Regions from separate parts of the Kitasatospora sp. NPDC001095 genome, predicted to be linked through region 2. Evidence: riboswitches for the same ligand, from Rfam matches in the RefSeq annotation. Region 2 holds a riboswitch; each other region holds the start of a gene.

Region 1 (3,134 bases), on a different contig from region 2:
TGACGTCCTGACGATCGCCCGGGTCCGGGCTGTCCGGCGCGGCCTGGGCGCGGCCTCCGGCGGCCACGCCCAGCGCGGTGGCGGCGGCCGCGGTCAGCACCAGCGCCCGGGTGAGCAGTTGGGAACGGCGGTGCACGGGCATGGCGGCAGCGGCTCCAATCCTGCGGCGCGGCCCCGCCGCCGCACCGGGACGGGCGGCCGTCGAGCGGGAGTCCGGTGGCAGACGTTAGCGAGTCCGGGCAAGCGAGTCCAAACCCTTCCCAACCCGAATATTCGACCCCTAATCGGACATCAGCTCGACCCGCCGGAAAAGCCGCAGGCCCGGCCTTCCCTGGGGAAGACCGGGCCCGGAGGCGTCCGAGCGGGGATCAGACCCGCACGATGGAGGTCAGCGGCATGTTGCCGACCGCCTCGTAGCGCACCGACGCACCCGGCTTGGGAGCGTGCAGCACCTGGCCGTTGCCGGCGTAGATGCCGACGTGGTGGGCGTCGCTGTAGAAGATCAGCAGGTCGCCGGGCTGGGCCTGGGAGATGTCCGAGCCGATCCGGGTGCCGGCCCCGGCCTGCGCCTGCGAGGTGCGCGGCAGCGACACCCCGGCCTGGTTGAACGCCCAGACCATCAGGCCGGAGCAGTCGAAGGAGCCCGGGCCGGTGGCGCCCCAGACGTACGGGCTGCCGACCTTGGACGCGGCGTACGAGAGGGCGGCGGCACCGCGCGAGCTGCCCGCGGCCACCTTCACCGGAGCGGCGGTCGAGCCGGTCGCCAGGTTGCCGCGGCTGTTGTCGCGCGAGGCGCGGTCGGCCTGCTGCTGCTGCGCCTGGGCGGCGTCGGCCTTGGCCTTGGCGTCGGCCGCGGCCTTCTCCTCGGCCTGGCGCAGCGCCTGGCGGTCCTGCTCGGTCAGGGTGTTGAGCAGGTCCTGGGCCGCCTTCAGCTTGCCCTGGACCTCGTCCTTGGAGGCCTTCAGCTGCTGGGTGGTCGACTCCAGCTCGGCGAGCTTGCCCTGGGCCTCGTTGCGGTCCTGGTCGAGCTTGCGCTGCTGCTCCTGGAGCTCCTTCAGCTGCCCCTTCTGGGTGCTGCCGGCCTGGTTCAGCGTGCCGGCCTGGCTGAGGAAGTTGTCCGGGCTGGAGGAGAACATCAGCTGGACGGTCGGGGATATGCCCCCGTTGCGGTACTGCTCGCCGGCGATCTCGGCGAGGCCGCCCTGGAGCTCGGTGACCTGGGCCTGCTGACGGGCCACCTGGTCCTGCAGGCCGGAGACCTGCTTCTCCAGCTCCTGCTGCTTGGCCTGGGCGGCGTTGTAGTTCTCGGTCGCGACCTCGGCCTGCTCGTTGAGCTGGTCGACCTGCCCCTTGACCTGTTCCTTGGTCGGCTGCGGGTCCGCGTGGGCACCCTGCGCGGAGAGGACGACGGCCGCCGCGGCGACACCCGTCAGGATCGAGACGCGGGCGCGACCGGCGGGCTTGGGACGACGATGGGACGCCACGAAGGCGGACTCCTTCTTCCTACGTCCGCCTACCGGGTGAGCTGACGGGTTCGGGCCGGAAGCATGCCCTACGACGCCTCACGGCCGTTCCACCGGCCGACCTGGCGCCGATTCACCCCGGAGGAACATGGTTCCCCGGCTCCGCTCCGCAGCGCCCCCGAACACTGGGCTCCCCTGTCGGGCAGTCGCTTCGACCTGCCCCGCTGCCTCGCGAACTCGGCGGTAACCACCGCCGCCACCCTGGCTGGGCGATCGACAGTGCGGTGGTTCGGAGCATGACCCTAGTAACTGAACCGTGATCCGTTCAAATCCTTGTCAGAAAAAAGGCAGAAGATTACCCAAGTTCTTTTGTGAAAATGACCGATGGTGACCACTGGCACACACAAGGCTGATCGGTTCTCAGCATGTGGTCGCGAAAGGGCGGGAAAGCCGAACGCCACCCCCAAGGGAGGGTGGCGCTTTTCACAGGCCCTCGAGGGAGCCCGGCGGGCGTGTCGGACCGTCAGACCCGGCGGATGGTGTTGATCGGCATCGCGTCGGCCTTCATCACCTTCACCACGTCACCGGTGTGCGGCGCGTGGACCACCATGCCGTTGCCGATGTACATCCCGACGTGGTGCATGTCGGAGCCGTAGATCACCAGGTCGCCGGGCTGGGCCTGGTCCAGCGAGGGCACCCGGGTGCCGTAGTGGCCCTGCTCCTGCGAGGTGCGCGGCAGCGAGACGCCCGCCTGCCCGTACGACCAGACCATCAGGCCCGAGCAGTCGAAGGTGGTCGAGCCGGTGGCGCCCCACACGTACGGCGAGCCCTGCTTGCTCATCGCCTTGGCCATCGCCACGGCCGCGTAGCCGCTGGCCGGCGGCAGGCTGCCGAGGTCGACTCGCTCGCTGCCGCGCGAGGCGCGGTCGTCCTGCGCCTGCTGGGCCTTCAGCGCGGCGCGGTCGGCGGCGCCGAGCGAGTTCAGCAGGTCCTGGGCGGCCTTCAGCTTGGTGTTGACGTCCGCCTTGGCCTGATTGAGGTCCTTGGTGGTGGTGTCCAGCGAGGCGAGCACGGCGGCCGCCTCGGCCTTCTCCTGGTCCAGCCGGCGCTGCTGTTCCAGCAGCCCCTTGAGCGCCTCGGCCTGGCTGGTGCTGGCCTGCTGGACGGTCGAGGCCTTCTCCAGGTAGCCGGACGGGTCGGAGGAGAGCATCAGCTGGACGGACGGGTCGATGCCGCCGGAGCGGTACTGATCCCCCGCCACCTCGGCCAGGCCACCCTGGAGCTGGGTCATCTGCTCCTGGCTGCGGGCCACCTGGTCCTGCAGCTGGTCGGCCTGCTTGCGCAGCTGGTCGGCCCGCTCCTTGGCGCCGTTGTACTTCTCCGCCGCCTGCTCCTGCTCCTCCTGGAGCTGGTCGATCTGCGCCTTGACGTCCGCCTTGTTCGGCTGCGGCGCGGCGTGCGCGGCCACCTGGGCGGAGAGGGCGACCGCGGTCGCAGCGGCAGCGGTGAGCACGGAGATCCGCGCGCGGCTCGGCTGCTTGGGACGACGGCGGTGGGAGGCCAAGGGACCGGCTCCTTCTTCCAGCGGACTCACCTGATGGGATGAGATTCCCGAAAATAGGTTTGACGCCAGACCCTAGTGAAGATCTATCCGTTTTGCCACTCCCCCGA
Region 2 (3,134 bases):
CCGCTCCCCATCTACGCGATCTGCGACATGCTCGGGGTGCCGGCCGAGGACCAGGACGACTTCCGCGACTGGGCCGGGATGATGCTGCGACACACGAAGCCGGGGCAAGGCGGCGGCCAACGCGGTGGCGTGGGGCGGGCGGTGAAGCGGATGCGGGCGTACCTGCTGGAGCTGATCCACCGCAAGCGCGCCGACCTCGGGGACGACCTGATCTCCGGTCTGATCCGGGCCAGTGACCACGGTGAGCACCTGACGGAGAACGAGGCCGCGGCGATGGCCTTCATCCTCCTCTTCGCGGGTTTCGAGACGACCGTGAACCTGATCGGCAACGGCACGTACGCGCTGCTGCGCAACCCGGAGCAGCGCCGGCTGCTGCAGGAGTCGGTGGCGCGCGGGGAGAGCGCGCTGCTGGAGACCGGGATCGAGGAACTCCTGCGCTACGACGGGCCGGTGGAGCTGGCTACCTGGCGGTTCGCGACCCGTCCGCTGACCATCGGCGGGGTGGACATCCCGGTCGGCGACCCGGTGCTCGTGGTGCTGGCCGCGGCGGACCGCGACCCGGCCCGGTTCGCCGCCGAGAACACCCTGGACCTGGCCCGTACGGACAATCCCCACCTGGGCTTCGGGCACGGCATCCACTACTGCATCGGCGCTCCGCTCGCCCGGTTGGAGGGGCGTGCGGCGCTGGCCTCGCTGCTTTCCCGGCTGCCCGATCTGCGGCTCGCGGAAAGCCCGGACGCCCTGCGCTGGCGCGGTGGCCTGATCATGCGTGGGCTGCGCGAACTACCGGTGGAATTCAGCCCGGAGGGCCGCTCTCCGCACACCCCTCCGCAGCCCCCTTCGCAGGCCTCTCGAACGCCTCCGACCTGCTGAGATCACGCTGACGGGAGGTCGCCGATCGCCCGCCGCCGGAGGTGTGAACACCCATCAATCCGGACATAACACCGCTGTTGGTAGGCGATCGAACACGGGCCGTAATTGTCGTGTGATATCGACGATATGAGCTTGTGATTGTCCTGATGATCTGTCTACTCTCCCTGGAGTTCGCAGCTGCGGACCTCGTGCGCGGAACGCCGAATCCTGCCCGCCGCGCCCGGGAAACCGACCAGACCCTGGGCAGGGGCGGGGGAACCAGGTTTGTTGCCGTCTCCCACGGCTTGGGGTGAAGCCGCCCGAGCGGAATCGTTTCCGCGTACGGCGGCCGGGCCACCTCCCGGTCCGAACCCGACAGCTCACCTCGCAGGCGTGCGGAGAGGGACCTCTTCATGCTGTTCGTTGGAACTGGCCGTCACCGTCGTCGCACCCAGGCCGAGAAGGCCATCGCCGTCGCCGGTGTGGCCGGCGTCGGACTCGCGATGCCGCTCCTCACCGCCACCGGTGCCTCCGCCGCCCCCGCCTCCACCTGGGACGCCGTCGCCCAGTGCGAGAGCGGCGGCAACTGGAGCATCAACACCGGCAACGGCTTCTACGGCGGCCTCCAGTTCACCTCCAGCACCTGGAAGGCGTACGGCGGCACCGCCTACGCGTCGCAGGCCAACCAGGCCAGCAAGGCCCAGCAGATCTCGGTCGCCGAGAAGGTGCTGGCCTCGCAGGGGCCGGGCGCCTGGCCGGTCTGCTCCCAGAAGGCGGGTCTGACCAAGGGCGGCGCCGCGGCCGTGGTCGACACCTCCTCGGACGCCAAGCCGCAGTCCGCCCCCAAGCAGCAGACCCCGAAGCCCGCCGCCAAGCCGGCCGAGAAGCCGGCCGCGCAGCAGCCCGCCGCCCAGAAGCCGGTCCAGAAGCCCGCCGCCCAGAAGCCCGCCGCGCAGCCGGTCCAGCAGGCCGCCCCGCAGCAGCAGGCGCAGCCGCAGACCCCGGGCTTCTCCGGCAAGGCCGGCTGGGACGCCGACGCCAAGGTGTTCTGGTACCAGAACAACGGCGCCTGGTACTGGACCAGCCACCAGAGCGTCTACCAGCAGTACGCCGGCCAGGCCGCCGCCCAGCCGCAGTACGCTCCGCTCGCCGCCCAGCAGGCCCCGCAGGCCGCCGGCCACGACTACACCGTCCGCGCCGGGGACACCCTGTCGACCATCGCCGCCGCCCAGGGCGTTTCCGGCGGCTGGCACGCGCTGTACGAGCAGAACCACGCCACCGTCGGCGGCGACCCGAACCTGATCATGCCCGGCCAGGTGCTGCACCTCGGCTGAGCCGTCGCACCGGCCGTCACCCGACGCCGTCGTGACCCGACGCCGTCGTCACCCCGGCCGTCACCCCCGTCGTGGCCCGACGCCGCTCCGCCCGCCGTCCGAAGGGGACCGGTTCCTACCGGTCCCCTTCGTCCGCATTCGCCCGCTCCGGTGGGACAAGCTGGGACAAGCAGGTGAACTACCGGTGGGTAGTGGAGCCACACGCTGAGACGGGACCGAGGTGGACGTGGCCCCGGGAGCCCGGGCGGTTAGGCTCTGGTCGTAACGACTCCGCAATCGTCCTGCTGACAGCACCCACCGTCAGACCGGACCCTGCTTCCGCAAGGAGATGCCTCGTGCCGTCCATCGATGTCGTCGTAGCCCGTGAGATCCTCGACTCGCGCGGCAACCCCACGGTCGAGGTCGAGGTCGGCCTCGACGACGGCAGCACGGGTCGTGCCGCTGTCCCGTCGGGTGCCTCCACCGGCGCCTTCGAGGCGCTGGAGCTGCGCGACGGCGACAAGAACCGCTACTTCGGCAAGGGCGTCGAGAAGGCCGTCCTGGCCGTCATCGAGCAGATCGGCCCGGAGCTGGTCGGCTACGACGCCACCGAGCAGCGCCTGATCGACCAGGCCATGCTGGACCTGGACGCCACCCCGGACAAGTCCTCGCTCGGCGCCAACGCCATCCTGGGCGTCTCGCTGGCCGTCGCGCACGCCGCCTCCGAGGCCAGCGACCTGCCGCTGTTCCGTTACCTGGGCGGCCCGAACGCGCACGTCCTGCCGGTCCCGATGATGAACATCCTCAACGGTGGGTCGCACGCCGACTCCAACGTCGACATCCAGGAGTTCATGATCGCCCCGATCGGCGCGGAGTCCTTCTCCGAGGCCGTCCGCTGGGGCGTCGAGGTCTACCACACGCTCAAGGGCGTGCTGAAGGAGCGCGGCCTGTCCACCGGTCTGGGCGACG
Region 3 (3,134 bases), on a different contig from region 2:
GGCGTGGTGCTGACCACCGTCGGCGGCGAGGACGCTGCCGCCGCGGCCGGCATCACCGGCGTGCTGCTGGCCGCCCGACTGGCCGTGCCGGTCGTCGCCGCCGCGCTCGACGTGCCCGGCTCGGTGGCCGCGGCCGTCAACCACCTCAAGGAGACCGGCTCGCAGCGCCCGGCGCTGGCCCCGCTGGTGATCGGCCCGGAGGCGGACTCCGAGCTGCTCGCCACCGCCGCCGAGGAGACCGGCTGCCCGTCGGCCGCGCCGCTGGGCTCGTACCCGTCGGTCGGCCAGCTGATCGCCTCCACGTACCTGGCCGCGCTGCCCACGCCGTCCCCGGAGGACCTGGCGCGGGCCGAGGCGGAGGCGGCGGCCGCCGCCGAGGCCGAGGGGGTCGTGGAGGGTGCTCGCGGCGCCCACGCGGCCGCCGAGGCGCCCGCCGGGCAGTAGTTCGACTCCGCGCGCCGCTCGGCGCGCTCCGAAGGGCCCGGAACGGCTTGCGTTCCGGGCCCTTCGCTCTATCCCTCCCACCGCCCGCGCGTCGTCCCTCCCGGATCGCCCCTCCCGCGTCACCCTCCCGCCCGGATGCGGACGGCAATGACGACGATGACGCGAAAAATAGCGCGGAATGTCCGTTCTGGTGGCATTTGAAAGGGAATAGGGAGCGCAGGCCCAGGTGTTCGAATCGCGCCCACTCCCCCACCGCCAGGGTGCGCCGGCTCCGCGACTCGGCGCGGTGTCACATCAGCTCTGAGGTGGAGCCAGTTGTCGACTCCAGCAACGACATTGCCCGAAAACGATCATTTACGATCATGGATGGCGGCAATTTTGGCAGTTCCCACTAAACCGTGATGCGCATCACAGTGGTTTGCAGTTTGAACTTGAGTCTGATTAACGTGCTCCCCGTTCGTGACCACACGAACCCGGTTCATCCGCAACGCCGAGTCCTGCCGTCGGATGTCCTGGCAGCGCGAAAACGCACCACGGCAGGAGCGGGGGACCCACAGGTAAGTCGCCCCGGACCGGTCTGCGGAACGGTCCAGGGCTAGGGGTGAAGCCGCGCCCACCGGCGCGGCCGGGCAACTCCAGCCCGAATCCGACAGCTCACCTCGCAGGCGTGGGAGAGGACTCCGTCTTCATGCTGCCCACCAACGGCACCAGCCTGCCCGGCCGAACCCGCCGCGTGATCGCCGCCCTCGGCGTCGCGGGCGTCGGCCTCACCGTCCCCTGCCTCACCCCGGGCACCGCCTCGGCCGCCTCCGTCGCCACCTGGGACAAGGTCGCCCAGTGCGAGAGCGGCGGCAACTGGAGCATCAACACCGGCAACGGCTTCTACGGCGGCCTCCAGTTCACCTCCAGCACCTGGTCCGCCTTCGGCGGCACCGCCTACGCGACGCGCGCCGACCTGGCCACCAAGGACCAGCAGATCGCGATCGCCGAGAAGGTCCTCGCCTCGCAGGGCCCGGGTGCCTGGCCCGTCTGCTCCGTCAAGGCCGGCCTGGCCAAGGGCGGCACCCCGGCCGCCGTCGACACCTCGGCGGGCTCGGCCACGGGCTCGACCCCTTCCAAGCCCGCCGCGCCCGTCCAGAGCGCCAAGCCGGCCACTCCGGCCGCGACGCCCCAGGCCCCCGCCACGAAGCCCGCCGCGCCCGCCCAGGACGGCGCGCAGGCCACCGCCGGCTCCACCGCCTCCGGCAACCGCGGCGACTGGGTCCAGAAGCGTCAGCAGCAGGCCCAGGGCGGCGACTACACCGTGGTCGAGGGCGACTGGCTGTCCTCGATCGCCGACCAGCACAATGTGCGGGGCGGCTGGCAGCGGCTGTACGAGCTCAACCGCGGCACCCTGACCGAGGGCCCGGACACCATCTACCCGGGCCAGCAGCTGTCCTTCGGCGGTGCGACCGGCTCGGACTCCACCGGGTCCGACCGCTCCCAGAAGTCCGGCCAGTCCGCGAACGGCGGTGCCGTGAACGCCCAGCCGACCGCGCAGACCCCGGCCCCGGCCGCCAAGCCGGCCGCCAAGCCCGCGCCGCAGGCCCAGACCCAGGCTCCGGCCGCCACTGGCAGCATGGCCGCCGCGGTCGCCTTCGCCGAGTCGAAGATCGGTCAGGCGTACGTCTACGGTGGCACCGGCAACGGCGGCTGGGACTGCTCCGGTCTGACCCAGGCCGCGCTGCGCGCCGCGGGCATCTCCGTCCCGCGCGTCGCCGCCGACCAGGCCGCCGCCAGCACCCACGTCTCGCTGGACAGCCTCAAGCCGGGCGACCTGCTGTTCTGGTCCAACAACGGCAAGGACTCCGGCGTCTACCACGTCGCGATCTACGTCGGCAACGGCAAGTACGTCGAGGCCGCCAACCCGAGCTCGGGCGTCCGCGAGCAGAGCATCGCCAACTGGGCCCCGGACTTCGCCGGCCGGGTCTGAGAACGGCGCGCAGTCGGACAGCCGACGGGCCTCAGGTAACAGGTAACAGATTTCATCATCTGTCAGCTGTCGCCCGAACGCTGACCACCCACCGCCCCCGGGGAGAGTCTGGTCGCTCTCCCCGGGGGTTCCGACGTACCTCCGGCCATATCCCCGTGGTGGATCCCCGCTCCAACGGGCATGCTGCTGCTCTGCACCCGAGGACACCCGAGGAGGAGTCCACATGGCCCAGGTCACCGTCACCCTCGACGCGAACCTCGCGATCGACGTGATGATGCTCTCCGGCACCAAGAACCCCCAGGACGCCGTCGAACTGGTCCTGCGCGACTACCTGGCCCGCGGCCGCCGCACCGAGACCCGGACCGGCGACGCGACCGACGGGCACCGCCTGACCGCCGACGGGCCGACCACCCAGGAGGGCTGACCACCCGACGGCCGCCACGACCACCGACGGCCGCCACGACCGGCCGCGCGCACGCCGAAGGGCCCCGGAGGGCAACCGCCCTCCAGGGCCCGTACGTCGGCCGCGGCCGCCGGCGCTCAGCGCGCGCAGGCCCCCGTGGACCCGCGCATCACCAGCTCCGGCTGGAACATGAACTCGCCCCGCTGGGCGGCGTTTCCGCCGACCTCCTCCAGCAGCGCGTCGACCGCCGCCGTGGCCATCGCCTCGACCGGCTGGCGGATCGTGGTCAGCGGCGGCTCGGTGAAGGCGATCAGC
Region 4 (3,134 bases), on a different contig from region 2:
CTCAGCGCGTTCAGCGGGTTCACGGCCGCGAGCACGATCCCGTCCGGGCCGCCGCCGGAGAACAGCACGGCGAACGAGACCGCACTCAGCACCCCGATCTCCAGCACCAGCGCGACGCCGAGCACCTTGGCCGTCAGGTGCAGGTCGAACCAGGCCATCACCCCGATCACCGCCGCCCCGGACAGCGCGTACCAGCCCCAGCCCAGCTCCACCCCCAGCTGCGAACGGACCAGTCCCCGCAGCGAGTACGCGAAGAAGCCGAGGGCCGAGGCCTCGGTGACGACGTACGCGAGCACCGCCAGCAGTCCCGAGGCCATCCCGACCACCCGGCCCAGCCCGTGCGAGACGTAGCCGTAGAACGCGCCGGCCGCGGTGATGTGCCGGGCCATCGCGACGTAGCCGACCGAGAACACCGTCAGCACCACGGTCGCCACGACGTACGCGGCGGGCGCGCCGACGCCGTTGCCCTGCCCGACGATGATCGGCAGGTTGCCCGTCATCGCGGTGATCGGGGCGGCGGTGGCGAGCGCCATGAACACCACGCCGACCAGGCCGACCGAATCGGCCTTCAGCCGGTCGACCCCGTCCTCCCCGGGCCGCTCCCGGCCGGCCGTCCTCCCCGCCACGCCCCCACTGCGGACCGCCATCCGCCCTCCTCGCCTCCGGACCCGCCCGCCCGGCCGGACCGACCGGGCGCTGACCGTTCGCCAGCATGACGTGCCACGGCCACCCGGCGACGCCACCGAACCCCTCCGTGACACCGGAGTTGACGCCGCGTTCGACCCGTCCGAACGAAACCCGGGAACAGCCGGGCGGCACGGAAACGGCAGTGGCCGGCCCGGCCGCACGAGGAGTCCTCGTACGGCCGGGCCGGCCTGGGCGTGTCCCGCGCCCATGTCCGCCGTGCGGCGATCACCCGGTCGAGCGGTCACCCGACATGACCATCCCGGAGGATCGTTTCGCCCCGCAGCGACGGTGGTTCCGGAAACCCTCGGAGCTCAGCCGTGGGTCAGAGCGCGACGCCGTGCGCGCGCAGGTAGGCGACCGGGTTGATGTCCGAGCCGTACTCCGAGCCGTTGCGGACCTCGAAGTGCAGGTGCGGGCCGGTCACGTTGCCAGTGGCACCGGACAGGCCGATCTGCTGGCCGACGGTGACGGCCTGACCGATCCTCACGCCGATCGAGGAGAGGTGCGCGTACTCGGCGTAGTGGCCGTCGGCGAGCTTGATCTCGACCTCGTTGCCGTAGGCGCCGCCGTTGCCGGCCTTGACCACGACACCGTTGGCGATGGCGCGCAGCGGGGTGCCGGTGGAGGCGACGAAGTCCTGGCCGGTGTGGTGGCCGGAGGCCCACATCGAGCCGGCCACACCGTAGGCGGTGCCGAGCCTCGGGTTGGCCAGCGGGGCGACGAAGCCGGAGGTGGCGGCGGCGACCGGAGTGGCGGTCACGGCCTGGGCCGGGGTGGCGACCTGCAGCTGGGTCTGCAGCTGCGTGGCCGGCTTGGCGGCCTCGGTCCGCACCTGGACCCGGTCCTGCGCCTTGGCGGCCTGGGTCGCGGGAGCGACCGACTCGGCCGGGGCGGCGGCCTTCGCCGGAGCGGAGTCGGCCGACGGCGCGACGGCGTGGCCCGGCAGCGCGAGCCGCTGGCCCGCGAAGATCAGGTTCGGGTCGGCACCGACGACCGAGCGGTTCTGCTCGTACAGCGCGTGCCAGCCGCCCTCGACGTTCTTGACCTCGGCGATCTTGGACAGGGTGTCACCGCTGACGACGCGGTAGCTCTCCTGCACTGCCTGGGCGGCCGGAGCAGCGGCCGACTCGGCGCGGGCGGAGGCGGCGGCCTGCGCGACCGGGGCGGCCGGAGCGGTGTGGGCCTGGGCGCTCATCGCGGTGACGAGCGGGAGGGCGAAGGAGACGCCGGTGACGGCGGTGGCGATGCCGATGCGGGCGGCGCGGGGCAGGGCGATACGACGAGCCTGAGCAGGCATGGAAGTTTCCTCTCCGACGCCTGCGAGGTGAGCTGTCGGGTTCGGGCTGGAGTTGCCCGGCCGCATGCGCGGCTTCACCCCTAGCCGGTCCTGGACGCCCGCGCCCTGAGGCGCGAACTCCGGTCCGGCGACTTACCTGTGGGTCCCCCGCTCCTGCCGTACAGAGTTCGTTTCGAACCACCGGGCAGCGGCAGGACTCGGCGTTCCACCCGGCGGATCCGTCCGGACTGGCCGGGCGGTCGCTGAACTAAAACCCATCCGTTCGGGTGAAGCAATGTCGATCTTTGAAAGCGCAACCATTCCCCCTTCCCCGGTGACCCTCCGCAGGCCGGAGCACACGTTCCGTACACAATCCATTCACCCCCCGCCACTGATCCACGACCCTGCGCCGAGATCCGCGACGCTGCGCAGCCGCCCACTCACACCCCGCCCACCGTCAACACACCCACCGGTGACCCTTGTCACGTGCGCCCCGGCAGCGCAGGATTCGCCCGTGGCCACCTCAGAGGCCGGCACCCTGCGCCTGAGCACCGCGCAGGGCCGCTGGGTACTACTGGCGACGGTGCTCGGCTCCAGCATGGCGATGCTCGACGGCACCGTGGTGAACGTCGCCCTGCCCCGGATCGGCGCCGACCTCGGCGCCTCCCTCGCGTCCCTGCAATGGACCCTGAACGCCTATCTGCTCACCCTGGCGGGCCTGATCCTGCTCGGCGGCGCGCTGGGCGACCGGTACGGACGGCGCAAGGTCTTCCTGATCGGCGTGGTCTGGTTCGCCATCGCCTCCGCCGCCTGCGCCGCCGCACCGAACATCCACGTGCTGATCGCCGCCCGCGCCGTCCAGGGCATCGGCGGGGCACTGCTCACCCCCGGCTCGCTCGCCATGCTCCAGGCCGTCTTCCACCCTGACGACCGCTCGGCGGCGGTCGGCCTCTGGTCCGGCCTGGGCGGGGTGTCGGCGGCGGTCGGCCCGTTCCTAGGCGGCTGGCTGGTGGACGGCCCCGGCTGGCGCTGGATCTTCCTGCTGAACCTGCCGCTCGCCGCCGCCGTGATCGCCGTCGCCACCCGGTCGGTGCCGGAGAGCCGGGACAAGGACGCCTCCGGCCGCTTCGACGTGCTCGGCGCCGTGCTCGCCGCCCTCGCCCTCGGCGCG

The links. A riboswitch is a leader RNA that binds a small molecule or an ion and turns the genes downstream of it on or off. The one in region 2 is predicted to bind cyclic di-AMP.
Region 1: it holds a riboswitch for cyclic di-AMP, as region 2 does, so the genes downstream of both, ACWDBB_RS19220 (NlpC/P60 family protein) here and ACWDBB_RS17585 (LysM peptidoglycan-binding domain-containing protein) in region 2, are expected to answer to the same signal.
Region 3: it holds a riboswitch for cyclic di-AMP, as region 2 does, so the genes downstream of both, ACWDBB_RS07785 (transglycosylase family protein) here and ACWDBB_RS17585 (LysM peptidoglycan-binding domain-containing protein) in region 2, are expected to answer to the same signal.
Region 4: it holds a riboswitch for cyclic di-AMP, as region 2 does, so the genes downstream of both, ACWDBB_RS29165 (M23 family metallopeptidase) here and ACWDBB_RS17585 (LysM peptidoglycan-binding domain-containing protein) in region 2, are expected to answer to the same signal.

The regions. Positions count from the first base shown of each region.
Region 1 is NZ_JBSFKQ010000021.1:36,814-39,947, forward strand. It holds gene ACWDBB_RS19215 (NlpC/P60 family protein) at 1-142, opposite strand, end outside; gene ACWDBB_RS19220 (NlpC/P60 family protein) at 369-1,484, opposite strand; cyclic di-AMP (ydaO/yuaA leader) riboswitch at 1,495-1,648, opposite strand; gene ACWDBB_RS19225 (NlpC/P60 family protein) at 1,987-3,027, opposite strand.
Region 2 is NZ_JBSFKQ010000017.1:120,556-123,689, forward strand. It holds gene ACWDBB_RS17580 (cytochrome P450 family protein) at 1-873, shown strand, start outside; cyclic di-AMP (ydaO/yuaA leader) riboswitch at 1,094-1,260, shown strand; gene ACWDBB_RS17585 (LysM peptidoglycan-binding domain-containing protein) at 1,266-2,186, shown strand; gene eno (phosphopyruvate hydratase) at 2,522-3,134, shown strand, end outside.
Region 3 is NZ_JBSFKQ010000006.1:15,219-18,352, forward strand. It holds gene ACWDBB_RS07780 (sirohydrochlorin chelatase) at 1-444, shown strand, start outside; cyclic di-AMP (ydaO/yuaA leader) riboswitch at 962-1,125, shown strand; gene ACWDBB_RS07785 (transglycosylase family protein) at 1,112-2,416, shown strand; gene ACWDBB_RS07790 (hypothetical protein) at 2,640-2,840, shown strand; gene ACWDBB_RS07795 (LacI family DNA-binding transcriptional regulator) at 2,957-3,134, opposite strand, start outside.
Region 4 is NZ_JBSFKQ010000048.1:20,242-23,375, forward strand. It holds gene ACWDBB_RS29160 (APC family permease) at 1-647, opposite strand, end outside; gene ACWDBB_RS29165 (M23 family metallopeptidase) at 1,010-1,984, opposite strand; cyclic di-AMP (ydaO/yuaA leader) riboswitch at 1,987-2,124, opposite strand; gene ACWDBB_RS29170 (MFS transporter) at 2,478-3,134, shown strand, end outside.